2 linked regions of the Casimicrobium huifangae genome follow. The protein of the gene in region 1 interacts with the protein of each later gene in a pairwise test. Links are inferred from orthologs where the notes say so. Each region holds a gene or a part of one and is shown on either strand. Other genes may lie near its edges. The genes, in order: odhB and lpdA.

The links.
Region 2: the proteins of odhB (region 1) and lpdA interact in binary tests that used the Escherichia coli proteins (3 or more experiments, as listed by UniProt). The link is inferred for Casimicrobium huifangae from one-to-one orthologs.

What each region holds. Positions count from the first base shown.
Region 1 is NZ_CP041352.1:1,565,658-1,581,381, reverse strand. The notes cover bases 7,899-10,714. They hold odhB (2-oxoglutarate dehydrogenase complex dihydrolipoyllysine-residue succinyltransferase), read right to left. Parts: upstream 10,015-10,714; coding sequence 8,782-10,014; downstream 7,899-8,781. Other genes in these bases: FKL89_RS07240 (2-oxoglutarate dehydrogenase E1 component), read right to left, coding at 10,165-10,714; lpdA (dihydrolipoyl dehydrogenase), read right to left, coding at 7,899-8,570. Outside these bases: GTPase HflX, read left to right, coding at 1-942; FtsH protease activity modulator HflK, read left to right, coding at 958-2,391; protease modulator HflC, read left to right, coding at 2,407-3,279; FKL89_RS07270 (DUF2065 domain-containing protein), read left to right, coding at 3,297-3,488; FKL89_RS07265 (DUF2855 family protein), read right to left, coding at 3,695-4,795; FKL89_RS07260 (glycosyltransferase family 2 protein), read right to left, coding at 4,899-5,876; cell division protein ZapE, read right to left, coding at 5,928-7,049; more of lpdA, read right to left, coding at 7,143-7,898; more of FKL89_RS07240, read right to left, coding at 10,715-13,002; gltA (citrate synthase), read right to left, coding at 13,243-14,550; FKL89_RS07230 (FAD assembly factor SdhE), read right to left, coding at 14,623-14,877; FKL89_RS07225 (succinate dehydrogenase iron-sulfur subunit), read right to left, coding at 14,901-15,608; sdhA (succinate dehydrogenase flavoprotein subunit), read right to left, coding at 15,633-15,724. UniProt on the Escherichia coli protein: E2 component of the 2-oxoglutarate dehydrogenase (OGDH) complex which catalyzes the second step in the conversion of 2-oxoglutarate to succinyl-CoA and CO(2).
Region 2 is NZ_CP041352.1:670,575-686,441, forward strand. Bases 12,586-15,544 are described here. They hold lpdA (dihydrolipoyl dehydrogenase), read left to right. Parts: upstream 12,586-13,135; coding sequence 13,136-14,953; downstream 14,954-15,544. Other genes in these bases: aceF (dihydrolipoyllysine-residue acetyltransferase), read left to right, coding at 12,586-12,974; FKL89_RS03105 (hypothetical protein), read left to right, coding at 15,308-15,544. In the rest of the region: FKL89_RS03055 (efflux RND transporter permease subunit), read right to left, coding at 1-2,359; FKL89_RS03060 (efflux RND transporter periplasmic adaptor subunit), read right to left, coding at 2,365-3,633; FKL89_RS03065 (TetR family transcriptional regulator), read left to right, coding at 3,950-4,657; FKL89_RS03070 (homocysteine S-methyltransferase family protein), read left to right, coding at 4,682-5,698; FKL89_RS03075 (hypothetical protein), read left to right, coding at 5,841-6,377; FKL89_RS03080 (glycosyltransferase), read right to left, coding at 6,486-7,151; FKL89_RS03085 (Bug family tripartite tricarboxylate transporter substrate binding protein), read right to left, coding at 7,248-8,213; aceE (pyruvate dehydrogenase (acetyl-transferring), homodimeric type), read left to right, coding at 8,634-11,315; more of aceF, read left to right, coding at 11,331-12,585; more of FKL89_RS03105, read left to right, coding at 15,545-15,867. UniProt on the Escherichia coli protein: Lipoamide dehydrogenase is a component of the glycine cleavage system as well as of the alpha-ketoacid dehydrogenase complexes.

The sequences.
Region 1 (15,724 bases):
CTGGTGATCTTCAACCATCCACTGTCTGGCGTGCAGGAACGCAATCTTGAGCGCGAGCTTTCCTGCCGCGTCATCGACCGCCGCACACTGATTCTCGACATCTTCGCCCAGCGCGCCCGCAGTGCGGAAGGCAAGCTGGCAGTGGAACTCGCCCAACTGGAACATTTGTCTACCCGCCTGGTACGCGGCTGGTCGCACCTTGAGCGGCAGCGCGGCGGTATCGGCCTGCGCGGCCCCGGCGAGAAGCAGCTTGAAATTGACCGTCGGCTGATCTCGGGAAAGATTCGCGCCCTGCGCGAGCGCCTTGATCGGGTTGAACGCCAGCGCCACACCCAGCGCCGGCAGCGCGAGCGTTCGCAAACACGCTCGATCGCCATCGTCGGCTACACCAATGCGGGCAAGAGCACGCTGTTCAACCGCCTCACTGCGGCCGGCACCTACGCCGCCGACCAGTTGTTCGCGACGCTGGACACCACCGTGCGCAAACTCTATGTGGCGGATGCACAACCGCTGGTGGTGTCAGACACAGTGGGCTTCGTCCGCGCACTGCCGCATGAGCTGGTGGAAGCCTTCAAGGCGACGCTACTGGAAGCGGTGCAATCAGACCTGCTGCTTCACGTCGTGGACGGCGCCAGCGACCAGCGCGAACAACAGATCGAAGCGGTGAACGCCGTGTTGCAGGAGATTGGCGCTGCCGACATTCCGCAACTGATCGTGGTCAACAAGTGCGATCTGCTCGGCCTCGGCACCGACGCCGGCCGTATCGAGACTGATGAAAGCGGTGCGGCGAGTCGCGTTTTTGTTTCAGCGCGCACGGGGGCGGGCATTCCCGAACTGCGTACCGTCTTGCAAGCGCGGTTTCCACGCCAAAATAGCTATCCGTACGACACTGAGTCCGGGTTCGCCCATGACGACGCGTCGCAGAATGCCAAAGCCGCGTAAATACGCGACCTGACAATGAACACACAAGCAACACCCTCGCTGCTGACCCGCTGGCGCAACGCCTTCCGTAACGGGATCAAGCTGTCACTGAACGATCCGCAATGGGGCCGCAAACCCGGCGCCGGCGGCAGTGATAACTCATCTGGCGACAAAGGCGGCGACAAGGGCAGCGAACAGCAGCCGACCGGCAGTCCGCCTCCCCCGCCCTCATCTCCGCCACCGGGTGGCAACAACGGCGGCGGTCGTGGCAATAAGCCGGATGGCCCGCCCGATCTCGACGAGCTGATGAAAAAGGTGAATGATCGCGTCGGCGAGATCTTCGGTGGCAAAAAAGGCGGCAAACGCGGTGGTGGCGGTTCGCCATTCCCACCGATCAGCCCGCGCTTTGCGGCGGGCGGCCTGGTGCTGGCCCTCGTCGTAGGCGCCCTGCTGTGGCTCGCCACCGGGTTCTACATCGTTGACGAAGGCAAGCGCGGCATCGTGCAACGCTTCGGCAAGTATGTCGAGACCACCGAACCGGGCCCGCGCTGGCATTTCCCGTGGCCGATCGAGTCCCGCACCATCGTCAACCTTAACCAGGTTCGCTCGGTCGAGGTCGGCTTCCGTGGGGCCAGTCGCAACCGTGACGCCAAACAGGCGCAGATGTTGACGGAAGATCTCAACATCATCGATATCGCCTTCGCAGTGCAATACACGCTGTCGGACGCGAGAGCCTTCCTGTTCAACCACCGCAAGCCGGAGGAAGCGGTCGTGCAGGCGGCAGAAACCGCCATGCGCGAGGTGGTCGGCAAACGCAAAATGGACTTCCTGCTCAATCAGGGTCGTGAGGAGTTCGCCGGTGCCACCCAGAAGCTGATGCAGCAATTGCTGGATCGCTACGGCACCGGCATCACCATCAGCAAGCTCAATCTGCAGGCTGTTGCCGCACCCGAGGCGGTCAACGAGGCTTTCCAGGACGTGGTCAAAGCGCAGCAGTACCGCGAGCAGCAGGTCAATGAAGGCCAGGCCTACGCCAACCGCGTCATCCCCGAAGCACGCGGCCGTGCGTCACGTCTGCTGGAAGAAGCGTCCGGCTACGAGCAGAGCGTTGTTACCCGCGCCCAGGGTGATGCCGCGCGCTTCACTTCGGTCGTCGGCGAATACAACAAGGCCCCGGTGGTCACTCGCGAGCGCCTCTACATCGACATGATGCAGTCGGTGCTCGGCAACACCAGCAAGGTGCTGGTTGACCAGCGACAGGGTCAGAGCCTGCTCTATCTGCCGCTCGACAAGCTGATGGATGGCACCCGCGCCGCTGCCAGCACCGGCCTTGGCGCCAGCAGCGCAACTGAGGCGGCGCGTCCGAGTGCGCCGCTGCCCGATCCGGCTGCGGCGGTGGAGGCACCCGGCAACACCCGCAGCAGCAACACGCGCGACACCACTCGCGGTGGCCGCGACTCGCGCAACTAGAAAGGAGCTGACAACATGAACAAGATCGCTCCCCTGCTCACCGCATTCCTGGTCGTGGTGTTTGCGTTCTCGCAGACGCTGTTCACCGTTGATGAACGCGAATTCGCCATGGTCCGCCAGCTCGGCGAAGTTGTCGCCATCAAGGACAAGCCGGGCCTCAACTTCAAGATTCCGTTCATTCAGACGGTCAGCAAGTACAGCAAGCAGATCCTGACGATGGACAGCCCGGAATCGGAGCGCTTCAACACCAAGGAAAACCAGCCCGTACAGGTGGACTCCTTCGTCAAGTGGCAAATCTCCGACGCCCGCGAGTTCTACCGTGCCGTCGGCGGCGACGAGAAGCAGGCCGAACGCCGGATCGGCCAGACTGTAACTTCGCTGCTGCGCGAAGAATTCGGGCGGCGTACGCTGCAGGAAGTGGTGTCCGGCGATCGCGAAAAAATCATGGCGATCGTTCGTGATGCCGCCGAGATTGATGCCAAGAAAATTGGCGTTCGCATCGTTGACGTCCGTCTCAAGCGCGTGGATTTCGATGAATCGGTGTCCACCCGTGTGTTCGACCGCATGCGCTCGGAGCGTCAGCGTGTTGCTGCCGAATTGCGCTCCACCGGTGCTGCCGAGAGCGAACGCATCAAGGCTGATGCCGACAAGCAGGCACAAGTGATCCTCGCCGAGGCCTACAAAAAGGCACAGGAGATGCAGGGCTCCGGTGACGCCAAGGCGGCTGCCATCTACAGCGCGGCTTATGGCCAGAACGCAGAGTTCTATGCCTTTTATCGCAGCCTCGAAGCCTACAAGGCATCGTTCAAAAACAAGAGCGACGTGATGGTGCTCGATCCGAGCGCCGACTTCTTCCGCTTCCTGAAGCAGGGCAGCAAGGGCAAATAGCCAGACCGGCTGCCGTTGTGGACTTCTTCGCCGCGCTTTGTCTGGTGCTCGTGATCGAGGGCCTGCTGCCGTTTCTGGCGCCCAGAGCCTGGCGGGAGACGATGCTGCGACTGGCGCGCTTTAGCGACGGGCAGTTGCGCATGATCGGCCTGCTGTCCATCGCTGCCGGGCTGGTGTCCTACTGGATCACAGTTGCCCTGTTGGGGTGACCCGCACGCGCACGCTCCTGTCCGAGCCTGTCAGCCAGAGAAATCAGCTTTTCGCTGAAAAGGCCAAACGCTCAGGGCGATGACCACCAAAAGGCTGAAAGTCGACAACGGACTGATTGCCGCTGTAGCCCTTATCCAATGGTACTTTCAGCGAAAAGCTGCTGCCACGCACAAGCCCCATGAAGCAGTCGGCAATCGACCCGTGCCTAACTGCCGAAACGCAAAACATGGCCTTCGTTCGGTGGCACCCGCCCCTGCATGACGTCGGCAACAGCCTTGCTGATCGCCTCCTGCCCGGATGAGGTTGCCACCGTCAGCCACTTTGTCGGGCCCGATGTCACCTGCGTGATGAAGCGCTCCCACGCCTCGCCCAGACGCCTCTGCAAGCCGTCCGGCCCCCACTCACCGGCCCGCTTCTTGGCCTGGCTTGGCGCAAAGAACAGTACCGGACGTGGACCGGGCAATGCGCCGCCGCCGCCGAGATGGTCCCAATGGGTGCCGCCAATACTGCAACTGTAGGTCAATGCATCGCCGCAGTGACGATGGATGTCAGCCCGTAGCGCAGCGTTGCCGGCGAAATCGCAATAAACAGTCGGCACCGACGGATCCAGCGATGCCAGCGCGTCGTAGGTCACCACCCGTGAATAGCAACCGAGCGCATTGACGAAGTCAGCGTTGCTCGATGAAGTCAATCCGACCACTTCCACGCCGCCGCGCGCCGCGAGGCAGGCCGCCGTTCCGTAAGCCGTCTTGCTCGACGCGCTCGACAACAAAACCCTGGTCGCGCCAAAGTCCTGGTTGTCGGCAAGAAAGTCATCCAGCAGAAAGCTGGTCGCAAACAGCGGCCGCAATATCGCCAGCTCGGCTTCGCGGTCCTGGCGGTACATGCTGTCAGTGCTGCAGCGGACGTACTGGTTGTAAATCGCGGGCAGTTCGCGCCGATGCTCACTGGCATCGAGAAAGCCACCCGGACCGACGCGCGCCGGCTTCACCAGCAGATGGCTGGACATCGGGTAGTAGCCATAAAAACGTTCGCCAACCGCAACGCCGTCGGCCGCCGATGCGACCACGTCTGCGAATCCCCACACTGGAATGCTGCCGCTCGCAGCATCGTTGGTCGGGAAAAACGCCCAATACTTCATCCGCTCACCAAACATCGCATAGGTGACGTTGTTGGCAGTGAAGGACACCAGATCCACATGAAGCAGGACCTCGCCAGCACCGACAGCCGGCAAGGGGGCCCGATGCCAGCGTCCCTGCGCTGGATTGTTGCGTTGAACGGTGAAGTGCTGCACCGATGCATTCATGGGTCGGCCTCGATCAGGGTTGCTGGAAACAGGTGATGGCGGACACCGCCGCGGTCATTAACCTCGTCCAGCATAGCGCAGCAAGCGCCATGAAAGCCGGCCGTCAGAGTTTCTCGCCAACTCGGGTCAACAGGCGATCCGCCCAAAGCGCAAGGCTTACCAGCGCGATGCTGTCGTGCGCAGTCGTCAGACTCAGGGCGTAGTCAACCGCGACCGGGTCCTCCAGCAACGCGTGAGCAGTGAACGGATGATTCAGCGGCACGCGGTCAACATACATGCGCAGGGCATGCTCGCGCAGGTCCGCAGGCGTCAGCGACGGATCGGTCAGCAAGCGGGCGAACAGCTCGCGCCAATGCCAGAACATCGCCGTCATCTGCTGGCCTGACTCGGCCGCCACCATCTCGGTCGGGTTTTGCAAACGCGTCGATAGCCAACCCAGCAGGATTTTCTGCTGATACTGCTGCTGAGAACGCAACGGAAAATGCGCCAGCCGCACTCCCTCAACGAACACCATATCCGCTGCCTGTGTAGCGCCGTCGGCCATCTCGCGAAGCAGCATGTGACTTCCCGGCACCAGTTGCCAGCGCGCATCAGACAGCAGTAGCCGGGTAAGCACCACCTTGACGTCGGCTTTCGGCTCCTCGGCCACCCGATGACGCATGCGGCGCACCGGATTGGCTTCAGTCGCGTCGTCCACATCGCTCGCAACATAGGTTTGCCAAGGCACCTTGCCGCAGGCGCCAGCCGGCACCCTTAGCAACGCCTGCTCTAGCGCAGCGCGCGACTCGACGCGCAGGAATTCATCACCGTCGAGCGGAAACACGAAATCGGCACCAACCTGGGCAAAGCAGCGTCGCGCGAGGTCGGTCAGTCGCGGCCCTTGCTGGAACGACAGCGACTCGTCATGCAACACCGTGAGCGGCAGGCCCTCCGCCTGCAGGGCTTTGAGAACGTCAGGCGTGTTGTCGGACGAATTGTGGTCAAGCACCACCAGGTGGTCGAGCAGACCGGCATGATGGCGCACGAAGGCTTCGATGATGTCGCCCTCGTTCCGGACCATCGAGACCGCGACCAATCTCAAAGCAGCTGCTCCTGCCCAATCCGCGTAGCAAAGGCCGAAGGCAACATGCCGTTACCTGATCAGCGACGGCAAATGCGGCTCGCTCATGTACTCCGCACTCTGCATCTCGGTCAGGCGCGACGCAGTGCGCGAGAACTCACTGAGCACGCGGCGGGTATCGCTGTCTTTCACGTCGTCATCAACGGCGGCGATCTCGACCAGCGACGCCGCCGCGCTGATGATGAGCTTCACCCGATGGTCGTAGAGAACGTCCACCAGCAACGTCAGGCGGCGGATCACGTTGCTGTCCTTCGTTGCCAGCAGCGGTACGTTGGACAGGATCAGCGTGTGATACGACTGCGCCAGTTCGAGATAGTCGTTTTGCGACCGTGGTGTCTCGCACAGCGCCGCGAAATCAAACCAGATCACGCCATCGGCCTGCCGCCGCACCGCAACATCGCGGCCGAGAATGGTGATGTGCTTCTCGGCGGAGGGCTTCGAGGTCGCCAGCCGCGCAAATGTCGCTGCGAGCTTGTCGTCGGTCGCGGCGCCGAGCGGGCTGTGATACACGTGATCCTGCTCCAGCGTGCGGCGGCGGTAGTCAACGCCGCTGTCCACCTCGATCACGTCCATCCGGTCCTTGATCAGCGCAATGGTCGGCAGGAAATTTTGCCGCTGCAATCCATCGGGATACAGGCGGTCGGGCGTGTAGTTGGACGTCATCACGAACACAATGCCGTTGTCCAGGCAGTTCGACAGCAGACGCCCGAGGATCATCGCGTCGGCGATGTCGCTGACGTGAAATTCGTCGAAGCAGATCAGCCGGTAGCGCTCGGCCAGATGCTCGGCCACCACCACCAGCGGATCGGCCTCATGCTTCAATCCACGCAGCTCGGCATGCACGCTGCGCATGAAGGCGTGGAAGTGCACGCGCACCTTGCGACGAACGCGCGTGCTGGCGTAGAAGGCATCCATCAGGAAGCTCTTGCCGCGACCGACGCCGCCGAAAAAATAGACACCGCGCGGCAGCTGTGGTCGCGTGAACATTCGCCCCAAGCCCATCAGCGATGCGCGTTTGTCCTTGAACGCGTGCAGCTCGTCGTTCAACTGCGCGAGGCGTTGCGCGGCGCGCTGTTGCGCAGGATCCAGTGTGATCCCGCGTTCCTGACAGATTTTTTCCAGGTTTTGCAGCAAACAACTACCCGCGCGCCCTGAGCCCTTCGAAGGGCTCAGTTGATCTGCGTTCGTGATTCGACAAGCTCACTACGAACGGAAGTAAACGCAACGCTAGAAATTCAGCGTCCGCTTGTCCACCGCCAGTGCGGCTTCCTTGGTCGCTTCCGACAGCGTCGGGTGGGCGTGGCAGATGCGGGCGATGTCTTCGCTGGACGCACCAAACTCCATCGCCATCACGCCTTCGGCGATCAGCTCCGAGGCGACCGGGCCGATCACGTGCATGCCGAGCACTTTGTCGGTTTTCGCGTCGGCCAGAATCTTGACCAGCCCGTCGGTGCTGCCGAGCGCCCGTGCCCGACCATTGGCGAGGAAGGGGAAGCTGCCAGCCTTGTAGGCGACGCCCGCTGCCTTCAATTGCTGCTCGGTCTGGCCGACCCAGGCGATCTCCGGCGAGGTGTAAATCACCCACGGGATGCAGTTGAAATCGATGTGCGGATGCTGGCCTGCCATACGCTCGGCGACCGCGACGCCCTCTTCCTCGGCCTTGTGCGCGAGCATCGGGCCACGCACCACGTCGCCCACCGCCCACACATTCGGCGCGCTGGTCTTGCAGTCGCCGTCAACAACGATGAAGCCGCGCTCGTCGAGCTTCACGCCCGCCGCATCAGCATTGAGGCCTGTCGTGTTCGGCACGCGGCCGATCGACACGATCAGCTTGTCGAAGGTCGCCGTTTCCGCCTTGCCGTCCGCCGTGGTGTACTCGACGGTGACATCGTTCTTGCCCGTCTTGACCGCACCGACCTTGACGCCGAGGTGAATCGCGAAGCCCTGCTTCTTGAACAGTTTGGCCGCTTCTTTTGCGATCTGTTCGTCCACCGCACCGAGGAAGTTTGGCAAGCCTTCGAGCACCGTCACTTCCGCGCCAAGGCGACGCCAGACCGAGCCCATCTCCAGGCCAATCACGCCGGCACCAATCACACCAAGCTTCTTCGGCGCTTCGCCGATGGAGAGCGCGCCGTCATTCGACAGCACCAGCTTCTCGTCAAACGCCACACCCGGCAGCGCGCGGGCATTGGAGCCGGTGGCGATGATCACCTGCTTCGCGGCGATCGAGGTGCTGGAAGGATCGCTGACATCGATCTGATAGACGCCATCCTTCGCCGCACCGGCAAACGCACCGCGACCGTGGAAGAAGGTCACCTTGTTCTTTTTGAACAGGTAGAGGATACCGTCGTTGTTCTGCTTCACCACGGCGTCCTTGCGGGCCACCATCTTCGCCACGTCCATCGACGCACCCTTGATGGTGATGCCGTGATCGCCGAAGTGATGCAGCGCATGTTCGTAGTGCTCGGAGGACTGCAACAGCGCCTTCGACGGGATGCAGCCCACATTGGTGCAGGTGCCGCCCGGCGCCGGGCCGCCCTTGGCGTTCTTCCACTCGTCGATGCAGGCGGTCTTGAAGCCGAGTTGTGCAGCGCGAATCGCCGCCACATAGCCACCGGGGCCGCCACCAATCACCACTACGTCAAATTGATCCATTGTGTTTTCCTTCACCAACGCTCACACGCGTGAACGCGATCATTCCATCGTCCGCCTGCGTCCAGGCACTTGTCGATCTCAAGCTGCACCCAACCGAAGTAGATAAGGCAGCCGATGGCTAATGCAGCCAGTGCAATTGCGAGGGTGATGAGTCGCGTCTTGACTTGCATGCAAACAAGTCAGCAGCGCACCACCACCTGCGTGACGAGCATTACAAATCCAGCAGCAACCGCGCCGGATCCTCCAGCGCCTCTTTCATCGCGACCAGCGACAGCACTGCTTCGCGGCCGTCGATGATGCGGTGGTCGTAGCTCATCGCGAGGTAATTCATCGGGCGGATGACGATCTGGCCGTTTTCAACGACGGCGCGATCCTTGGTCGCATGCACGCCGAGGATGGCGCTTTGCGGCGGATTGATGATCGGCGTTGACAGCATCGATCCAAACGTGCCCCCGTTGGAGATGGTGAAGGTGCCGCCGGTCAGCTCTTCGATGCCGAGCTTGCCTTCTCCCGCGCGCTTGCCGAAGTCAGCGATCTGCTTCTCGATGTCGGCGATGCTCATTTGATCCACATCGCGCAGGATCGGCACCACCAGGCCGCGTGGCGAACCCACCGCGATGCCGATGTCGTAGTAGCCGTGGTAGACGATGTCGTTGCCATCGACCGACGCGTTGACCACCGGGTATTTCTTCAGCGCGTGCACGGCGGCCTTGACGAAGAAGCTCATGAAGCCGAGCTTGACGCCGTGCACTTTCTCGAACTTGTCCTTGTAAACATTGCGCAGGTCGATCACCGGCTTCATGTTGACCTCGTTGAACGTGGTCAGGATGGCAGCAGTGGATTGCGATTGCACAAGGCGCTCGGCCACGCGTGCGCGCAGACGGGTCATCGCCACGCGCTGCTCGGGGCGATTGCCGAGCGGCACGTTGACCGGCGGGGCCGACACGGGCGCGGCCTTGGGCGCGGGGGCTGCCGCAGGCGCTGACTTGGCTTCCACTGCAGCAATCACGTCACCCTTGGTGATGCGATCACCGCGGCCCGTACCCTGCACGCTGGCGGCATCGATACCGGCATCGGCCATCATCTTTTTCGCCGCGGGCAGTGCACCGGGCGCTGCCGGAGCAGTCGCCGCAGCAGCCGGGGCGGCGACCGCAGGCGCCGCAGCAGCAGTGGCACTGGTCGCCGACGGGGCGGCTCCGGCCTTGGCTTCGGTGTCAATCACGCCGAGGACGACGCCGGAGGTCACAGTAGCGCCCGCCGCAATCTTGATCTCAACCAGCACGCCGTCGCCCTGCGCCGGGGTTTCGAGCACCACTTTGTCGGTTTCGATGTCGCACAGATTCTGGTCGCGCTTGACGGCGTCGCCTGCCTTCACATGCCACGCTGCAAGGGTTCCTTCGGGTGTGCCTTCGGCGAGTTGCGGCACTTTTACTTCGATCAACATAGTCTCTTCCAGGTTCTTCTCGTAGGGTGGGCAGTCGCTGCCCACGCGGTTACTTTGTGGTGGTGGGCAAAGGTGCCCACCCTACGGATCATTTCTTTGGATTTCGTCTAACGCAAAGCGCGTTTGTCCTTCGTCATTCGTCCTGACAAATCAAAGATTCGTCAACATCTGCCCCGTGCCAAGCTTGGAGCTGAAGGCACTCTCGACGAGCTCCTTCTGCTGCGCGTTGTGCTTCGACAGGTAGCCCACTGCGGGGGAGGCGCTGACCGCACGGCCGGCATAGAGCAGCACTTGCTCGGGCTTGATGTCCGCGCGGAAGTAGGCCATCAGGCGATACCACGCGCCCTGATTCTGCGGCTCTTCTTGGCACCAGACGATTTCGTGTGCGTTCGGGAACTTCTTGAGCTGCGCCTTGAAGTCGTCGTGCGGGAACGGGTACTGCTGTTCGAGACGGATGATCGCGACATCCTTGATGTCCTGTTCGCGGCGGTGCGCGAGCAGTTCGTAGTAGACCTTGCCGGAGCAGACCACCACGCGCTTGACGTTCTTGGCGACGATCTTGTCGGTCTCGCCAATGACCGTCTGGAAGCTGCCTTCGGCCAGCTCTTCCAGCGTGCTGACGGCTTCCTTGTGGCGCAGCAGCGACTTCGGCGTCATCACGATCAGCGGGCGACGCCAGTCGCGATGCATCTGTCGGCGCAGCATGTGATAGCACTGCGCAGGTGTTGACGGCACGACAACCTGCATGTTGTGCTCGGCGCACAGTTGCAGGAAGCGCTCCGGACGCGCCGACGAGTGCTCAGGGCCCTGGCCTTCGTAGCCATGCGGCAGCAGCAGCGTCAGGCCGCAGACGCGGCCCCACTTCACTTCACCGGAGCTGATGAACTGGTCGATCACAACCTGCGCGCCATTGGCGAAATCGCCAAACTGCGCTTCCCAGATCACGAGCTGGTTTGGCTCCGACGTCGAGTAGCCATACTCGAAGCCGAGCACGGCCTCTTCCGACAGGATCGAATCAATGACGGTGAATTCGCCCTGCTTCGGATTGACATGCTGCAGCGGGATGTAGCTGCCGCTGTCCCACTTTTCACGGTTCTGGTCGTGGAACACGGCGTGACGATGCGAAAACGTGCCGCGGCCACAGTCCTCGCCAGAGAGGCGTACGCCCGTACCTTCGTTCACCAGCGTCGCGTAGGCGAGGTTTTCGGCCATGCCCCAATCGAGCGGCTGCTTGCCTTCGCCCATTGCCTTGCGGTCGCCGATCATCTTTTCCACCCGCGGATGCAGCGTGAAGCCGTCCGGCATCGTGGTGAGTTTCTTGGCGAGGTCCTTGAGCGTCTTCAGCGGAACGGTCGTATCCGCAGTGTCAGTCCAGACGCGACCGACGAACTTAGCCCAGTCCTGCTGATACGGCGCAACATAGTTGGCCAGAATGGTCTTGTTGGTGTGCGTACCCTTGTCCATCGCATCGCGGAACGCGGTGACGTACTGATCGCCTTCACCTGCCTTGATCACGCCTTCGGCTTCAAGCTTGTCGGCGTAAAGTTTGCGAGTGCCCGGATGCTGATGAATTTTTTTGTACATCAGCGGCTGCGTCACCATCGGTTCGTCCTGCTCGTTGTGGCCGAGACGACGGAAGCAGACGAGGTCGATGAATACATCCTTGTGGAAGATGGTGCGGTAGTCCATCGCGATCTCCGTGACCAGCAGGCAGGCTTCCGGATCGTCGGCGTTGACGTGGAAGATCGGCACTTCGGCCATCTTCGCAATGTCAGTGCAGTAAAGGGTCGAACGGTAGTCGCGCGGGTCGCTGGTGGTGAAACCGATCTGGTTATTGATCACCAGATGCATGGTGCCGCCGGTGCCATAGTGACGGGTCTGCGACAGCGCCAGCGTCTCCTGTACCACACCCTGACCGGCCACGGCTGCGTCGCCATGCAACAGGATGCCGAGCACTTCGCGGCCATTCTTGTCGCCACGACGATTCTGGCGGGCGCGCACCGATCCGGTCACCACCGGGTTCACGATCTCAAGGTGTGATGGATTGAACGCCAGCGTGATGTGCATCGGGCCGCCCGGCGTCGTGATATCGCTCGAGAAACCCTTGTGATACTTGACGTCGCCAGCGGACAGCGTGGTGTCGTACTTGCCTTCGAATTCGGCGAACAGGTCTTTCGGCAGCTTGCCGAAGGTGTTGACAAGAACGCCGAGACGACCGCGGTGCGCCATGCCGATCACCGTCTCCTGCACACCCGCCGCACCGGCGTGCTGCAGCATGTGATCGAGCACCGGAATGATGGTGTCGCCACCCTCACCGGAGAAGCGCTTCTGCCCCATGTACTTGGTGTGCAGATAGCGCTCAAGGCCTTCGGCCGCCGTCAGGCGCTCGAGGATGTGCCGCTTCTGCTCGGCACTGTAGTTCGGCTTCAGACAGGTCGATTCGATGCGGCTGCGCAGCCACTCGCGCTCGTCCTCATTGGCCATGTACATGTACTCAACGGCGACCGAGCGGCAGTACGTTGCCTTGAGGGTAGCGATGATGTCCTTGAGCTTGGCGCGGCTTTGGCCGTTCACCGGCAGCAGGCCAGTGGAGAACTCAGTCTCCAGGTCGCTGTCGGCGAGGCCATAGTGCTTGTGGTCAAGCTCCTTGATGAACGGGACTTCCTGGCGCTTGAGCGGATCGATGTCGGCAATACGGCCACCGACAAAGCGATAGGCGTGGATCAGCTTCATCACGCCGAGCTGCTTGTCCATCAGCGTAGCGTCGATGCTCGCCGTCGCCGCCTTGCGCGACTTGGCCATCGCGGCGAAGGCGTCAATCACCGGCTGGTGGGCAACATCCTGTGCACCGGCGCGCATGGCGTCAAAGTACGCTCGCCACTTCGGCTCGACCGATGCCGGATCGGCCAGATAGTTTTCGTACTGCTCCTCGATGTACGGCATGTTGCCGCCGAAAATAGTGGAAGTCTGCTGGAGTTCGTTCATCATTTCCGCTTCTCCTTTGGAGAAGCGAGGACGAGAAGACGACGCTTCGCTAGGACGTCGGCGCTGGCGCGCCTAGGACGCAAGGAGGTGTCAACGTGTTTCCGTCACTCGCTGGTTGCTTTGCTGTTTACTGTCGTTTGAAGTTTGATGCCAACGATGCCTTGCGTCCTAGGTGCGCCCAGTGGCGCACCGTCGTCCTAGCGCAGCGTCGTCCTCTCGTCCTGCGCGCGCAGCGCGCAAGCGCTACCGCTGATGCAACGGCATCACGTCGCGAGCCGTAGCGCCGGTGAAGAGCTGGCGTGGGCGGCCGATCTTCTGATCGGGATCGGCCAGCATTTCGTTCAGTTGCGCGATCCAGCCGACGGTGCGGGCCAGCGCGAAAATTGCCGTGAACAGTGAAGTCGGGATACCCAAGGCACGTTGCACGATGCCGGAATAGAAGTCGACGTTCGGATAGAGCTTGCGGGAGACGAAGTATTCGTCCGACAGCGCGATCTTCTCCAGCTCCATCGCGAGCTTGAACAGCGGGTCGTTCTGCAGACCGAGTTCGCCGAGCACCTCATAACAGGTCTCGCGCATCAGTTTGGCGCGCGGGTCGTAGTTTTTGTAGACACGATGGCCGAAGCCCATCAGACGCACGTTGGAGTTCTTGTCCTTCACTGCGGTGATGAACTCGCCGATCTTCTCGACGCCGCCATTCTTCTGGATGTCGAGCAGCATGGAGAGGGCCGCCTCGTTCGCGCCACCATGCGCCGGGCCCCACAGACAGGCAACGCCAGCAGCGATCGCCGCGTACGGGTTGGTGCCTGACGATCCACAAAGGCGAACCGTCGAGGTCGATGCGTTCTGTTCGTGATCTGCATGCAGGATGAAGATGCGGTCGAGCGCGCGCACCAGCACGTCGTTGACCTGATATTCCTCGCATGGCGTGGCAAACATCATGCGCATGAAGTTCGCGGTGTACGACAGATCGTTCTTCGGGTAGATCATCGGCTGGCCGGCCGAATACTTGTACGCCATCGACACCAGGGTCGGCATCTTGGCGATCAGGCGGATCGCAGCAATGTGGCGATGCTCGGCGTTATTGATGTCGAGCGTGTCGTGGTAGAAGGCCGACAGCGCGCCGACCATGCCGGTCAGGATAGCCATCGGGTGCGCGTCACGGCGGAAACCACGCAGGAAGAACTGCATCTGCTCGTGCACCATGGTGTGGTGCGACACGTTGCTGACGAAGGCGTCCTTTTGCGCAGCGTTGGGCATTTCGCCGTTCAGCAGCAGGTAGCAGGTTTCGAGGTAGTCGCAATTGGTTGCGATCTGCTCGATCGGGTAGCCGCGATACAGGAGCTCGCCCTTGTCGCCATCGATGTAGGTAATCGCTGAGCGACAGGCCGCAGTCGACATGAAACCCGGGTCGTAGGTGAACTTGCCGGTCTTGCCGTAAAGCGTCTTGATGTCAACGACATCAGGGCCCACGGTGCCCTTGAGCACCGGAAATTCAATGCTGGGCGAGCCGTCGCTGAACGACAGGGTGGCGGTCGAGGAGGCGGTCATTGCAAGCTCCGTTATTGTGTTGAAAGTGTTGGGTATGGATGAAAGCGAAAGCGGTACGGACGAAAAATACGGCTAATGATTGACGCGTGTCTGACGCAGCGTTTCGACCATGCCGTTGCAGCCCGCAGGAAAGTCGTCGGAGCGTCCGGCGATGATCTCCCACAAGTCGTTGTCGTCGAGCGAAATCAATGCCAGCAGTTGCTCATGCTCGTCCGGGGCGAAGTTCGCGCCCCGGCGATCGAGCAGACGGGTCAGGATGATGTCGTTCTCAAGAAAGCCGCGCCGGCAGCGCCAGCGCAGTTTTGAGAGTTCGAGATCGGTGAGCATGATCGCCGGCGATGATGACTGGATCAGGCAGCGCGCTTGACCAGCATGTCCTTGATCTTGCCGATGGCCTTGGTCGGGTTGAGCCCCTTCGGACAGACATCGACGCAGTTCATGATGGTGTGGCAGCGGAACAGGCGGTACGGGTCTTCGAGGTTGTCGAGACGCTCCTCACGCACCTGATCGCGCGTGTCGGCGATGAAGCGGTAGGCGGCGAGCAATCCGGCCGGACCAACGAACTTGTCGGGGTTCCACCAGAAACTCGGACAACTTGTCGAGCAGCAGGCGCACAGGATGCACTCGTAGAGGCCGTTCAGCTCTTCGCGGTCTTCCTGTGACTGCAGGCGTTCCTTCTCGGGCGCCACCGTGTCATTGACGATGTAGGGCTTGATCGAGTGGTACTGCTTGAAGAACTGGCTCATGTCGACGATCAGGTCGCGCACGACCGGCAGACCCGGCAGCGGGCGCAGCGTGATCTTTTGCGGCAGCGTCTGCATGTTGGTCAGGCAGGCCAGGCCGTTCTTGCCGTTGATGTTCATCGCATCCGACCCGCAGACACCTTCGCGGCATGAACGGCGGTAGCTGATGGAGTCATCCACCTTCTTCAGCTTCATCAGCGCATCAAGCAGCATGCGCTCAGTGCCTTCGAGCTCTATCTCGAAAGTCTGCATGTAGGGCTTCGCGTCCTTGTCAGGATCGTAGCGATAGATTTCGAATGTGCGTTTGTCAGCCATGATCGGGTCCAGCGTTATCCTGAGTTAGAACGTGCGCTTCGCAAGCGGAATGGTGTCGACGGTCAGCGGTTTGGTCTGCACCGGCTTGTAGTCGAGGCGGTTGCCCTCGCTGTACC
Region 2 (15,867 bases), 890 kb from region 1 along the record:
GCGATTTCACGTAGAGCGCCCCGATGTCATCGGGCTTGGCGCGATAGCCGCCTTCCGCCTGTACCAGTACCTGATAGATGCGGCCACTCTTGTTGAAGTCGTTCACGTAGTAGCTACCGAGTGTTGCTGCCAGCGTGTTGTAAACGTCCGCCACCGACACGTTGAGCAGCTTGGCCTTCTCGTTGTCCACGTTCACATAGAGCTGTGGTGAATTGGCCTGCCAGATGGTCTTCACGCCCTGCAGCTCAGGCTGCTTGTTCGCCTCGGCAAGGAACTGCGGCAGCATCTGCGCCAGTCGGCGCACGCCACCTTCACCCTTGTTTTGCAGGTAGAACTCGAAGCCACCCGTCTGCCCAAGGCCCTGAATGGCCGGCGGCGCAAAGAACAGCGGCAGGCCTTCCTTGATGCCACCGGTCTTGTAGTAGCTCTCGCCCACCAGTTGCTGCGCTGACTTGGTCCGCTCTTCCCACGGCTTGAGCGGGAAGAACATGGTTGCGGCAGATGACTTGAGGCCACCACCGCCGAGGAAGTTGAGACCGACCAGACTGAACACCGAGTGCAGTTCCGGCGCGCCACCCACCGCGGCTTCGACCTGCTTCACCACGGCATCGGTGCGTGCCAGTGCTGCGCCCTCGGGCAGGATGGTGGCGCCGATGTAGTAGCCCTGATCTTCGTCAGGCACCAGTCCGCTCGGCACCACCTTGTAGAGCACGCCGATCAGTCCCAGCATGCCGACGAACAACAATAGCCCGAGGAAGCCGCGTTTCAGGAAGAACGCCACCCCATGCGAATAGCGCCGCGTGATCCAGGTGAAGCTCCGGTTGAACCAGTTGAAGAACGCGTTCTTGCGCTCGGCGCCCGGCTTCAGCAGCACGGCGCAGAGGGCCGGCGTCAGTGTGAGCGCCACGAAACCGGACAGCACCACCGCTATCGATATGGTCACCGAGAACTGTCGGTACAGCTCACCCGCCAATCCCCCGAGGAAGGCGACGGGAATGAATGCGGCGCAGAGCACCAGCACAATAGCGATTACCGGACCGGTCACTTCCTGCATGGCCTCCACGGCCGCGTCACGCGGGGACATGCCCTCCTCATGCATCAGGCGCTCGACGTTTTCCAGCACTACGATGGCGTCGTCGACCACAATACCAATCGCCAGCACCATGCCGAACAGCGTGAGCGTGTTGATGCTGTAACCAAGCAGTTTCAGACCGGCCATGGTGCCGATCAGCGACACGGGCACCGCCAGCGTCGGAATGATGGTCGCGCGCCAGCTTTGCAGGAAGAGATACACCACGAGGAAGACGAGGATCATCGCCTCGGCGAGTGTCTTCATGACTTCCTTGATCGACTCTGTCACAAACGGCGTGGTGTCGTAGGGCGTTGAGTAGGTGAGGCCTTCCGGCATCTTTGCCTTTGCCTCTTGCAGCGCCTTCTCAACGGCGGCACGGGTGTCGAGCGCATTGGCACCCGTCTGCAGGAAGACACCGATCGGCACAGCGGGATGACCATTGACGCGCCCGTAGAAGTTGTAGTCCTTGGACCCGAGCTCGACGCGCGCCACATCCTTCAGGCGAACGATGGCACCCTTGTCGCCGGTGCGCAGGATGATGTTGCCGAACTGCTCTGGCTCCAGCAGGCGTCCGCGTGCGGTCACCGTCAGCGTCAACTCCTCGGTGTTGTTCGGCGGTGCGCCGATCTTGCCTGCCGCGTACTGCGCGTTCTGCTCGGTGATCGCAGTGCCGATGTCGGCGACTGTAATGCCCAGTTGCGCCATGCGGTCGGGCTTCAGCCACACGCGCATTGCGTAGTCCTTGGCGCCGAAGATCTGCACGTTGGTGGTGCCCGGTACGCGCTTGATGGCGTCGAGCACGTTCTGACTCAGGTAGTTCGAGATGAACAGCGTGTCGTAGCGATCATCTGGCGAGTAGAACGCGGCGACGACCAGGAAGTTGGCCGAGCTCTTGGCAACCGTGACGCCCTGGCGCTGCACTTCCTGCGGCAATTTGGACGTTGCCTGATTGACCCGGTTGCTGACGTTGACCGCCGCGATGTCGAGATCGGTGCCAACTTCGAAGGTGATGTTGATCGTCACCACGCCGTCGCCGGACGATACCGAACTCAGATACAGCATCTTTTCGACGCCGTTGATCTGCTCTTCAATCGGCGCGGCAACGGTGCTTTCCAGCACTTCGGCGGAGGCACCGGGATAGATGGCGCGCACAGTCACCACCGGCGGCGCAATCTCGGGATAGCGCGACACCGGCAGCACACGCAGCGCGGCCAGTCCTGCGAGCACAAGCAGCAGCGAGATGACCGTCGCAAAGATCGGACGGTCGATGAAAAATTTGGAAAACATGATGCTTACTGTTTCGTTGCGGAGGGCGCTTGCGCTGTGTTGCTTGCTGCCTTGCCAGGTTCAGCGGCACCTTTGCCTTCACCCGCTTTCGCTGGCGCCGCGCCGGGCGGCCCGCCCGCAGGCGCCGCGCCGCCCGCCACGAATGGCACTGGCGTGACGGTCATGCCGGGGTCGTGCGCCTTGATGACGCCGTCGGCCATCACCCGCTCACCGCTCTTGAGCCCTTTGGTGACGATCCACTCGCCATTCGACCAGCCGTCCACTTCCACTGGCTGCGGCACCAGTTTGTTGTCGGGTGAGACCTTGAACACCATCTTGCCCATCGGCCCGTCGAGAATCGCGCGTTGTGGCACGGTGATCGACTGTGTGCGGCTGGCGCCGCCGAGCACCACGCGCACGAACTGCCCTGGTCGCAGGGCACCATCCGGATTCGGAATCTCGGCGCGGGCGTCGTAGCTGCCGGTAGTGGGGTTCAGCTTCTCGCTGGTGAAATTGAGCTTGCCCTGCTTTGGCCAAGTGCTGCCGTCGGCGAGCTTCACGCTGACTGCAAAGCCGGCGCTGCCGTTGGCCGATTTGCCGCCTGGCACCGCCACCTGACCGGCGGCGATCTGCTTGTTGAGTTTCAGCATGTCGCCCTCCGACACACTGAAGTTCACGTAAATCGGATTCACCTGCACGATGGTCGTCAGCATGTCAGTCGAATTGACGAGGCTGCCATCTGCCTTGGCGGCGACGCCGGTGACGCCGCCGATCGGCGCCACCACGCGCGTGTAGCCGAGGTTCAGCTTGGCTTCAGCCGCCTGCGCGCGTACCTGCCGCAGCGTCGCTTCGGCGGTTTCCAGCGCCGACTTGCTATCGTCGAATTCCTTCTGGCTGATCGCCTTTTCGGCAATCAACGGCACCAGGCGCGCGTTGTCACGTTTGGCCTGGTTGTAGCGGGCCTCGGCAACGCCAATCGCAGCTTCGGTCGAGGCAACGGTGGTTTGCAGGTTGGCTGGGTCGATCTGGAAAAGGGCAGCACCGGCCTTGACAGTGGCGCCTTCTTCAAACAGGCGCCGCTGCAGGATGCCACCAACGCGGGCGCGCACCTCGGTCTCACGCGAACCCGCCGTCTGGCCGGTGTATTCAAACGTGAGCGGTGCATCTTTAGCCTGCACAGTTACCACGCTTACCTGTGGCGGTGGCATCGCGGGCGGGCCGCCGGCAGCGCCCGGGCCGTCACCCGATTTGCCGCAAGCGGCGAGCAGACCAGCCGCTGCCAGTGCGCTGAGCAACAACGCAGGACGAGGGGTGGAGGTGAAATGGCGAACAGAAAGGGCCGACCTGGCCGCGGCTGTGATTTGGCGGTCTGACATGGATTTGGGGAGGAGGGGAAACTCGATGGAGCGCGAAGCGTAGCATAAACATGCATGAATGTTTGTAAAATAACGGTGACATTTACCAATTGCTCCAAAGTTGATGTGGCGCAGCCTTGCCGTGCACGCTCGGCGTAGGCTGTATGTGATGAAGGGCGCCAGTACAGGCTAACGGCGCCGTATCCGGCAGATGCCGAATCGACTGATCGCAACCGCAGGAGCGGCAGGACTGAATATGGTTCGCAAGACGAAAGAAGACACCGAACAAACCTATACCGCGCTACTGGACGCCGCGGAGCGGGTGTTCAAGGACAAGGGCGTAGCTGCTGCCACGCTCAACGATATTGCGGGTGCTGCCGGGATGACGCGCGGCGCCATCTACTGGCATTTCAAGGACAAAGCCGAGCTGGTGCACGCCATGTGCGAGCGTGCCACCCTGCCGATGGAAGCGGTGTTCAACGAGGTCACCGCCGTCGCAGGCGACGATCCGCTCGGCTCGATCCGGCGGCTGACGGTGCACGCGCTGACGCAGGTGGCGCAGTCACCGCAGCAGCAGACGGTGTTCGACATCCTGTTCCACAAGTGCGAGAAGACCGGTGAAATGGCGCCGATGTTCGAGCGCGAGCAGCAGAGCCGCAATGAGTGCCACAGCGAGATCGAAACCATGTTCCGGCAGGCGGTCAAGCTGGGGCAGTTACCCGCCGACACCGACACCGCAATGGCGATGCAGGCACTGCACGCGTTCATGATCGGACTGATGCATGAGTGGCTGCTCGATCCTGGCGCCTATGACCTGGCCGCTCACGCCGAGCCGCTGGTCGACACGCTGCTCGCGGGCCTGCGCATTGCGCCGCCACGCAGCAAATCTGCTCGAGGCAAAGTGACTGCGGGCGCAACTGCGTCAGCGCCAGCCCGCACTCGCCGTGAGAAAATTGCAGCCTGATTAATCGCCCTCGCACGAGTCCACATGACCCGCCGTCAACGCCTCGCCAACCTGCTCCGCCAACGCATCCTGATTCTGGACGGTGGCATGGGCACAATGGTGCAGCAGTTCAAGCTCGGCGAAGCGGACTATCGCGGCCACCTGTGCCGCGACCATGCCTGTGACTTGAAGGGCAATAACGACCTGCTGGTGCTGACCAAGCCCGAGGTGATCCGCGAAATTCACAACGACTACCTCGCAGCGGGCGCCGACATCATCGAGACCAATACCTTCAACGGCACCTCGATCGCGATGGCGGATTACCAGCTTGAGCACATGGTTCGTGTGATGAACCGCGACGCCGCGAAGCTCGCCCGTGAGTGCTGTGCCGAATGGACGAAGAAGACGCCAGACAAGCCACGCTTCGTCGCCGGCGCGCTCGGCCCGACCAATCGCACGGCAAGCATTTCGCCGGACGTCAACGACGCGTCGAAGCGCAATGTCAGCTTTGATGAATTGGTCGCCGCCTACACCGAGCAGCTTGAAGGACTGATCGAAGGCGGCATCGATCTGGTGCTGGTGGAAACCATCTTCGACACACTCAACGCCAAAGCCGCGCTGTTCGCCTATCAGACGGTGTTTGAGAACGACCGTGACCCGCCACCGCTGATGATCTCCGGCACCATTACCGATGCCTCCGGTCGCACGCTGTCGGGGCAAACGGTTGCTGCCTTCTGGAACAGTGTCCGCCACGCCAAACCGCTGTCAGTGGGCATTAACTGCGCTCTCGGCGCCGTGGCCATGCGGCCGCACATCGAGGAGCTGGCGAAAATTGCGCCGGAAACCTTCATCAGCGTCTATCCGAACGCCGGGTTGCCCAATCCACTGTCGGAAACCGGCTACGACGAAACGCCTGCGATGACCTCCGGCTTTCTCAAGGAATTCGCGCAAAGCGGCCTCGTCAACATCGTGGGCGGTTGCTGCGGTACCACCCCGGCGCATATCCGTTCGATTGCCGAGGCGGTGGCAAAGGTGTCGCCACGGAGTGTGCTGGCCGGCTGATTTGCGCGGACGATACAGGCGCCTGTGTTTTTTCGGCCAGCCTGCAAGTATCGTGGCGTTATCGGCCATGGCGTGCTACTGTCCAAAAGTTACCCGCTGATGGGCAGCGGGCTTGCTTTTGATTTTCGGTATTGGGGGACAAATGAATCGTTTGCAGAAATCTTTGACGGGTGTCGCACTGGCTTGCGCCGTTGCAATGGGCGGGGGCGGTGCAACCGCTGCAACCGGCGGGTGGGGCGCTCAGCCCGCAGCGTCGGCCGCCTGCCAGACCCTGAATGCTTTTCCTCCGTCTACCGGCGCTGCCGGCACGACCAATGGCAATCCGACGCTGGCATTTGTTGCCGGCGATCGGGTCAGCATTTCAGTCACGATGGGCACGGCGACGTCGTCATCTGTCTCCATCGTTGGCAATTCGACGGGTACGCCGGTTTTGGCCGGGCCGTTGACAGGCCCGGGCACCCTCAGCTACACGGTGAACGGCCCGCTCCCGGCTGGCTCAATCGGCATTGGCTTTTATGTCAATTCGACAACGCCGCAGGGCGGAACGGTCACGGTCGCCATTTCTTGCGCCGACGCGCCGTCGATAGTGCCGGCGTGGGGACCGCTTGGCGCCGGGTTGGTGACTTTCGCTGCCGCGATGGTTGGCGCGCTGACCCTGCGTCGCCGCCGTCGCGCCTGATCTCCTGAGGATAACGGCCGGTTTGCACGGCCCGCTGCGGCGCACCCAGGTGCGCCGCGCTTTTTTTGGGCTCCGTTTTGCAATGGCGGGCGTTGCTTTGCCGTCAGGTCACGCCCCTTCAATGCCGCGCGGCTGGTCGGCAGTGGTAGTAGACGCCTCCCACTTTTGCCGATAGCGGGCGCAAGCCTCGCGCCACGCGTCGCTGCGGAAATTGCCCGGACTCTGGTGGGTGATGCTGATTGGCCAGGTGCCAATGCGAAGCCCACGTGCATGGGCTTCGCGGCAGAAGTCCATGTCGTAAAAGTGGAAGCTGAACTGCTCGTTAAAACGGGCGCCACGGCTCATAGCCGCATCCCTGTTCACCGCAATGAATACGCCATCGACGAGCCGACATGGTGTCGTGCTTGATCCGAAGCGGGACACGCGACCAAACGGCTCGGCGCCGTTGGCGATAGCACCACTGAGGCAATCCTCGGCATCCCAGTTCAGCTGCTCATCGGTAAACGCCCACGACACCTGCCCCTCGCTACAACGGGTATTTCCGACGACGCCTACGACATCAAACGCCGTGACCGCCTGCAGCAGGCGATCCGCCAGAAAAATGTCATCAATCCAGACGTCATCGTGGATGAACAGCAATACGTCTGACTGACTTTGCGCCAGGCGATGGTTGTAAACGGCCGGTAGTCCGACTCGGTTCTGGAAGGCGATGCTCGCGGTGATGCGGGGGTCAGCGAGTCGCTGCAGCGACAGGCCGAGCGCGGATCGTTCCATGAAATCGTGACGCGACAGGCGTGTCGCGCTGACGACCTCGATAGGCCGGACCTGGGTCAACGTATCAGCCCGCTTGCTGCAAACGTGATATCAGCCTCATTCCGCCTCGATCTTCGCCGCTTTGGTGAGCTGGCCCCAGCGCTTGACTTCGCTGTCGATCAGGCGGGCGAGGGCGGCGGCGTCGGTGGAGTCGATGTCGAAACCGCCCGCGTGCAGCTTGGCCTTGACGTCGGTGCTGGCGAGCACCTTCTGCAATGTGGTGGTGAGCTTGGCAGCGATGTCTTTCGGCAGGTTGGCCGGCGCCATCAGCGCGAACCATGGCACCAGCTCGTAGCCCGGTACCTGTTCCGCGATCGCTGGCAGATCCGGCAACGCGCCGGAGCGTTTGGTGCTGGTGACGCCAAACGCCTTCACCTTGCCGCCCTTGATCTGTGCCTGGGCATTGCCGAGATCGGCGAACACCACTTCAATGTTGCCGCCCAGCATGTCGGTGATTGCCGGCGGAATGCCCTTGTACGGAATCATCTGCATGTCGCCCTGGATCATCGAAGCGAACAGCGAGCCGGACACCCACGAGCCCGACGATCCCTGGCCAAAGCGCACCTTGCCCGGATTGGCCTTGACGTAGGCGATGAAGCTCTTGAGGTCGGTCGCGGGCACTTTGTCGTTGACGATCAGCACGAACGGCGTCGTCGCAATCTTGCCAATCGGCGTGAAGTCCTTCACCGGGTCGTACGGGACTTTCTTGAGCAGGCTGGTCACTGCCGCCTGGGTGGTGCTGGTGGTGACCAGCAGCGTGTAGCCGTCGGCCGCAGCGCCCTTCACCTCGTTGGCGCCGATGGTGCCCTGGGCACCGGACTTGTTGTCGACCACGATCGGCTGGCCGAGCTCCTTGCCCATCGCTTCGGCGAGCACGCGGCCAACGACGTCGGTGGCGCTGCCTGCGGGGAACGGCACGACGAACTTGATCGCCTTGGCCGGATAGGACTGCGCGAAAGTCGGTGCAACCAGCGGTGCCAGTGCCAGCGCGATGCTCACGGCGATGAGATGACGGATCTGCATAAAAAAGCCTTGTGTCGTCAGAGGGGCTTCTGGCCGATCGGTCAGAAGTGGTGCTGCGATTTTAGGAAGCAACGGCCGGCGCGACTGAAAATCGCCGCATTTGGCGAAGCATCTTTTTTTCTGAAGCCCCGTCCCGATTGGGCTAATGGCTTATTTCAATGAAAAGTCGACTTGTTGGCAATTGGCCCGATAAGCCCGGTTTGAATGGGGATCAAGCAACTAAGCCATAACGGAGAAAATAATTATGGAATCGCTTTCCACAATGCGAAATCTCTTCTAGAATTTCCGCATTCGCCGTTGCGACAGTGTGCGATTAGCGAACCTGTCACCACGGCAACATTTTGTGCATTGCACACACGCGACAATGTGCGTAAAGGCCGCGTGAGCGGGCGATGCAGGGCAGACAACGCAAGGAGGAACATGATGCAAAACCGCAATCTGTCGGGTCGGAACGACCTTGACCCGCAGGAGACCAGTGACTGGCTCGACTCACTCGACAGCGTGATCGCCAACGAAGGCTACGAACGCGCCCACTTCCTGCTTGAGGCACTGTTTGACAAGGCGCGCCGCACCGGTGGCAAAGCGCCGTTCTCACCGAATACGGCCTACCTCAACACCATCCCGGCCCACCTCGAGGCCAAGAGCCCGGGCGACCATGAGATCGAGCACAAGCTGCGCAGCTACGTGCGCTGGAACGCCGCGATGATGGTGCTGCGCGGCGGCAAGAAGGATCTCGAACTCGGCGGCCACATTTCCTCGTTCGCCTCCGCTGCCACGCTCTATGACGTCGGCTTCAATCACTTCTGGCACGCCCCTTCGGCCAACCACGGTGGTGATCTCGTTTACGTGCAGGGCCACAGCGCGCCGGGCGTCTACGCCCGCGCCTTCATGCTCGGTCGCCTGAGCCAGGACCAGATGGACAACTTCCGGCAGGAGGTGGATGGCAAGGGCATTTCAAGTTACCCGCATCCGTGGCTGATGCCCGATTTCTGGCAACTTCCGACGGTGTCGATGGGTCTCGGCCCGCTGATGGGGATCTATCAGGCGCGGTTCCTCAAATACCTGCACGCCCGCGGTCTCGCCAACACCGAAGGGCGCAAGGTCTGGGTGTTCTGCGGCGACGGCGAAATGGATGAACCGGAGTCCCTCGGCGCCATCAGCATGGCCGGCCGTGAAGGTCTCGACAACCTCGTCTTCGTTATCAACTGCAACCTGCAGCGACTCGATGGGCCGGTGCGCGGCAATGGCAAGATCATCCAGGAGCTCGAAGGCGACTTCCGTGGTTCCGGCTGGAACGTCATCAAACTGATCTGGGGCGGCTACTGGGATCAGCTGCTCGCCCGCGACCGGGACGGCACGCTGGTCAAGCGCATGGAAGAGGTGATCGACGGCGAATATCAGGTCATGAAGGCGCGCGACGGCGCCTATGTGCGCGAGCACTTCTTCGGCAAATATCCGCAATTGCGCGAGATGGTGGCCAACATGTCCGACGAGGATGTGTGGCGCCTCAATCGCGGTGGCCACGATCCGCACAAGATCTACGCCGCCTACGACAGCGCGGTCAAACACAAGGGCCAGCCGACGGTGATCCTCGCCAAGACGGTCAAGGGCTACGGCATGGGCCACAGTGGCGAGGGCCTCAACATCGCCCACCAGGCCAAGAAGATGGATCTCGAATCGTTGCGCCAGATGCGCGACCGCTTTGGCATCCCGGTCAAGGACGAAGACCTCGCCAGCTATCCGTACTTCAAGCCCGCGCCTGATTCGCCGGAAGGCAAATACATGCGCGAGCGCCGCGAGGCACTGGGCGGCTACCTGCCGCAACGCCGCACCAAGAGTGTCAGCCTGCCGACGCCGGAGGTGAGCGCCTTCGATTCGCAATTGAAGGGCACCGGTGATCGCGAAATCTCGACCACCATGGCCTTCGTGCGCATCCTCAACACGCTGGTCAAGGACAAATCGATCGGCCGCCATGTGGTGCCCATCGTGCCCGACGAATCGCGCACCTTCGGCATGGAAGGGATGTTCCGTCAGCTCGGCATCTGGAACCAGCAGGGCCAGAACTATCAGCCGGTCGATGCCGACCAGCTGATGTTCTACAAGGAGGCCAAGGACGGCCAGATCCTGCAGGAAGGCATCAACGAGGCGGGCGGCATGGCCGACTGGATCGCTGCGGCGACCAGCTACAGCAACAACAACGTGCCGATGCTGCCGGTGTACATCTTCTATTCGATGTTCGGCATCCAGCGCATCGGTGACCTTTGCTGGGCGGCGGGCGACATGCGCGCGCGCGGCCTGCTGGTGGGCGGCACGGCGGGCCGCACCACGCTCAACGGCGAAGGGCTGCAGCACGAAGACGGCCACAGCCATGTGTGGTTCAGTTCGATCCCGAACGTGCGCACCTATGACCCGACCTTCCAGTATGAGGTCGCGATCATCACCCAGCACGCGGTGAAGCGCATGCTCGATGAGCAGCACGACGAGTACTACTACCTGACCGTGATGAACGAAAACTACGTTCATCCTGACATGCCGGCCGGCGCCGAGGCGGACATCATCAAGGGCATGTACCTGTTCAAGGAAGGCGGCAAGGAGAAGAAGAAGGGCATGCGTGTGCAGCTCACCGGCTCCGGCACCATCCTGCGCGAGGTCATCGCGGCGGCCGATCTGCTGCGCACCGACTGGGGCGTGGAGAGTGACCTCTGGAGCGCGCCGAGCTTCAACGAACTGCGCCGCGACGGCATCGACTGCGAGCGCTGGAATCTGCTGCACCCGATGGACGAACCGCGCGTGCCGCACGTCGCCAAATGCGTCATGTCCAGGGCCGGCCCGGTGGTCGCCGCCACCGACTACATGCGTATCTACGCCGACAGCGTGCGACCCTACATCAAGAAGACGTACAAGGTGCTCGGCACCGACGGCTTTGGCCGTTCGGACAGTCGCGAGAACCTGCGCCGCTTCTTTGAGGTGAACCGCTTCTACGTGACGGTGGCGGCGCTCACCGCGCTGGCGGAAGACGGCGTCATTGAGCGCAAGGTGGTGGCGGACGCGATCAAGAAATACGGCATTGATCCGAACAAACCGAACCCGACCACGGTTTAAGGAGCGGGACAAATCATGGCAAAGCAGGAACTGAAAGTCCCGGACATCGGCGACTACAAGGACATCCCGGTCATCGAAGTGCTGGTCAAGGTCGGCGACGTGGTGGCGAAGGAGCAATCGCTCGTCACGCTCGAATCCGACAAGGCCACGATGGAAGTGCCGGCCGAAGCGGCAGGCACCGTCGTGGAACTGCGCGTGAAGCTTGGCGACAAGGTGAGCGAAGGTTCGGTCGTGGCGGTGATTGAGGCAGGCGCAGCCGCGCCAGCCCCGGCGCCGGCGAAAGCGGCTGCGGCCCCCGCATCCGCCCCTGTTGCGGCTGCACAAGCTGCGCCCGCCGCACCCGCATCAGGCGGCGGCGCAGTCGAAGTCAAAGTCCCCGACATCGGCGATTTCAAGGACATCCCTGTCATCGAAATCCTGGTCAAGGTGGGCGACACGGTCAAACTTGAGCAGTCGCTGGTGACGCTTGAGTCCGACAAGGCGACAATGGAAGTGCCGTCCACGGCGGCCGGTGTTGTCAAGGAGATCAAGGTCAATCTTGGCGACAAGGTTTCCGAAGGTGCGATTGTTGTGATCGTTGAGGCCGCTGGTGCCGCCGGTGCCACCAGTGCGCCGGTCGCGGCGGCGCCTGCCGTGGCAGCAGCGCCTGCGCCCGCGCCGGTGCCTGCAGCCGCTCCAGTCGTGGCGTCACCCGCTCCAGCAGCAGCCGCAAGCGCCATCAACGAAGCGAGCTTCAGCAAGGCGCACGCCTCGCCGTCGGTGCGCAAGTTCGCTCGCGAGCTCGGCGTGGATCTCGGTCGCGTCAAGGGCAGTGGCCCGAAGAGCCGCATCCTGATCGAAGACGTGCAGGGCTTCGTCAAGGGCGTGATGAGCGGTGCCGCTGCAGCACCAGCAGCCTCTACGACGGGCGGCGATGGCGGTGCAGCGCTTGGCCTGTTGCCGTGGCCAAAGGTGGATTTCTCGAAGTTCGGCACCGTGGAAGCGAAACCGCTGTCGCGCATCAAGAAAATCTCCGGTGCCAACCTGCACCGCAACTGGGTGATGATCCCGCACGTCACCAATCACGACGATTGCGATATCACCGATCTCGAGGCTTTCCGCGTTCAATTGAACAAGGAGATCGAGAAGAGCGGCGTCAAGGTCAGCATGCTCGCGTTCATGATCAAGGCAACCGTCGTGGCATTGAAGAAGTTCCCGAACTTCAATTCGAGTCTCGACGGTGACAACCTGATCCTCAAGAGCTACTACAACATCGGCTTTGCGGCCGACACGCCAAATGGCCTCGTGGTGCCCGTCATCAAGAACGCCGACCAGAAGGGCATCGTGCAGATCGCCAAGGAGATGAGCGAACTCGCAGGCCTCGCACGCGAAGGCAAGTTGAAGCCCGACCAGATGCAGGGCGGCTGCTTCTCGATCAGCTCGCTGGGCGGCATCGGTGGTCGCTATTTCACACCAATCATCAACGCCCCTGAAGTGGCGATCATGGGCGTGTGCAAAAGCGAGATTGCGCCGAAGTGGAACGGCAAGGAGTTCGAGCCGCGCCTGATGCTGCCGCTGTCGCTGTCATGGGATCACCGCGTCATCGACGGTGCCGAGGCCGCACGCTTCAACGTGTACTTCGGGCAGTTGATGAGTGACTTCCGCAGGATTGCTTTGTAGCGCTGCGCGCTACAGGACGAAAGGACGAGAGGACGAATGACGCAAAGGTCTGCCGTTGCTTGTCTCCCAATATGTTGAACACAACGCCGACGGCTGATGAATCGAGTGGCCCCTTCGTCATTCGTCCTTTGTCATTCGTCCTTCATTAGAGCGAAGCGAAAATGAACATAGAACTCAAAGTCCCCGACATCGGCGACTTCAAGGACATCCCGGTCATTGAGGTGCTGGTGAAAGTCGGCGACACCGTCGCCAAGGAGCAATCGCTCGTCACGCTCGAATCCGACAAGGCGACGATGGAAGTGCCGGCCGAAGCGGCGGGCGTGATCAAGGAGCTGCGCGTGAAGCTCGGCGACAAGGTGTCGCAGGGCACTGTGGTGGCTGTGATTGAAGCTGCTTCTACCGTTCGCGCTGAGCCCGTCGAAGCGCCGACTGCAAAGAGCGCTGCTTCATCAAGCGCGACAACGTCCGTCACAAACACTTCGCCGAGCCCAGTGCGAACGGAAAGTGCCGCGCCAGTTGCTGCAGGAGCCTACGCCGGCAAGGCTGACATCGAGTGCGAAATGCTGGTGCTGGGCGCTGGTCCCGGCGGCTACAGCGCGGCATTCCGGGCGGCCGACCTCGGCATGAAGACGGTGATCATCGAACGTTACGCGACGCTCGGCGGCGTCTGCCTCAACGTCGGTTGCATTCCTTCGAAGGCGCTGCTGCACACCGCAGCCGTGATGGACGAGGTCAAGGCGCTCGCCAAACACGGCATCAGCTACGGCGAACCAACCGTCGAGATCGGTAAGCTGCGCGAATTCAAGGACGGCGTGATCAAGAAGCTCACCGGCGGCCTCGCCGGCATGGCCAAGGCGCGCAAGGTCGACATCGTGCGTGGCATCGGCAAGTTCCTCGACGCCAACCACGTCGAAGTCGCGCTGACCACAGGCACTGGTCAGGAAACGACAGGTGAAACCAAGGTCGTCAAGTTCCAGAAGTGCATCATCGCCGCAGGCTCGCAGGCGGTGAAGCTTCCCTTCATGCCCGATGATCCGCGCGTGGTTGATTCGACCGGCGCGTTGCTGCTCGACGTCAAACCCGAGCGCATGCTGGTGATCGGCGGCGGCATCATCGGCCTTGAAATGGCGACGGTGTACTCGACACTCGGCGCGCGCATCGACGTCGTCGAAATGCTCGACGGGGTGATGGCCGGTGCCGACAAGGACCTGGTCAAGGTGTGGGAGAAGGTCAACGCGCCGCGCTTCGACAACATGATGTTGAAGACCAAGACCGTCGGCGCCGAAGCAAAGAAGGATGGCATCTACGTCAAGTTCGAAGGCGAGAAAGCACCTGCGGAAGCGCAGCGCTACGACCTGGTGCTGGTCGCCGTCGGCCGCTCGCCGAACGGCAAGAAGATCGCCGCCGACAATGCGGGCGTCGCGGTGACCGAACGCGGCTTCATCAATGTCGACAAGCAGATGCGCACCAACGTGCCGCACATCTTCGCGATTGGCGACATCGTCGGCAACCCGATGCTCGCGCACAAAGCCGTGCACGAGGGCCACGTGGCGGCGGAGGCGGCGCATGGCGAAAAGGCCTACTTCGACGCGCGCCAGATCCCGAGCGTCGCCTACACCGACCCCGAGGTCGCATGGGCGGGCATCACCGAGGACGAGGCGAAAAAGCAGGGCCTCAAGTACACGGTCGGCAAGTTCCCGTGGGCCGCCAGCGGCCGCGCCATCGCCAATGGCCGCGACGAGGGCTTCACCAAGCTGATCTTCGACGAGGAGACGCACCGCATCCTGGGCGGCGGCATCGTGGGCACCCACGCCGGCGACCTGATCGGCGAGGTCTGCCTGGCCGTCGAAATGGGCGCGGACATGATCGACATCGGCAAGACCATCCACCCGCATCCGACACTGGGCGAGAGTGTGGGCATGGCCGCCGAGATTGCGCATGGCACGTGCACGGATGTGCCGCCGGTTCGCAAGAAGTGACCTCTGTCCCTCTCCCCCTGCGGGAGAGGGTTAGGGTGAGGGTTTGGTGGAATGAGCGGATTCGTTCGCCACCAGCGCGCTCTATGGCCGCGCGGCGCCAGTTACTTTTGCCAATCGCGGCAAAAGTAACCAAAAGCGCTTGCCCCTACTGCCCGCCTTTTCCTGCGATGCTCGCGTTCTGCGGGACGCGTCAACGGCACACGAATGCTTCGCTGACGCTTCGCAGAGTGCGTGCCGACGACGCGTCTACGACCGCACAACGCTGCGCTTCTCGGGGCGGGCAAAAGGGGCTCCAGCGTACGCACTTGACCGCATATGTTGCACAATTGCGTTTCAGATCATTGGGGGCGAGCGGTGGCCTATCTTCTGACGACTGGAGTTGTTGCGTTTCAGCTTGCCATCCTGGTTACGATCGTCGCCGCAGCGCGGGCCGGGCGGGTCGCCTTTCTCCTCGCTACGTTCGGTTGGATCGCATTTACCTTACTTGGCAGCATTTTCACTGCTGGGTTGTTACTTTTGCAGCTATTCACAATTGGCCTTGCTTTCGCGATTGGGCGCTCGATGGTTACTAAAGCGCAAGCAATACAGCCAAATCTTGGTTCACCACAGTCGTCCGACGCGCCTAAGCGTGCCAGCAACGGGCTCAATTCACTAGGCGGTTTTGCCTTGCTCGTCGTCGCTGGTCTAGTAACTGGAAAGATGTTCGGCCGTGCGTCTGTTGAAAGCGATGTACAGAGTATTCGCGCGCGCGCCGCGCAGGATTCCGCTGCTCTTCCAGGCAAAGTCTCAACGGAAACGGTGACGACGCCCGCACAAACACGCCCCCAAGGCGTTGCCACAACGAAGGCCAGCAATCAACCTAAATCGGAAAATTGTTGGAACGAGTACCTGCATTTCTTAAACACCACGAGCGA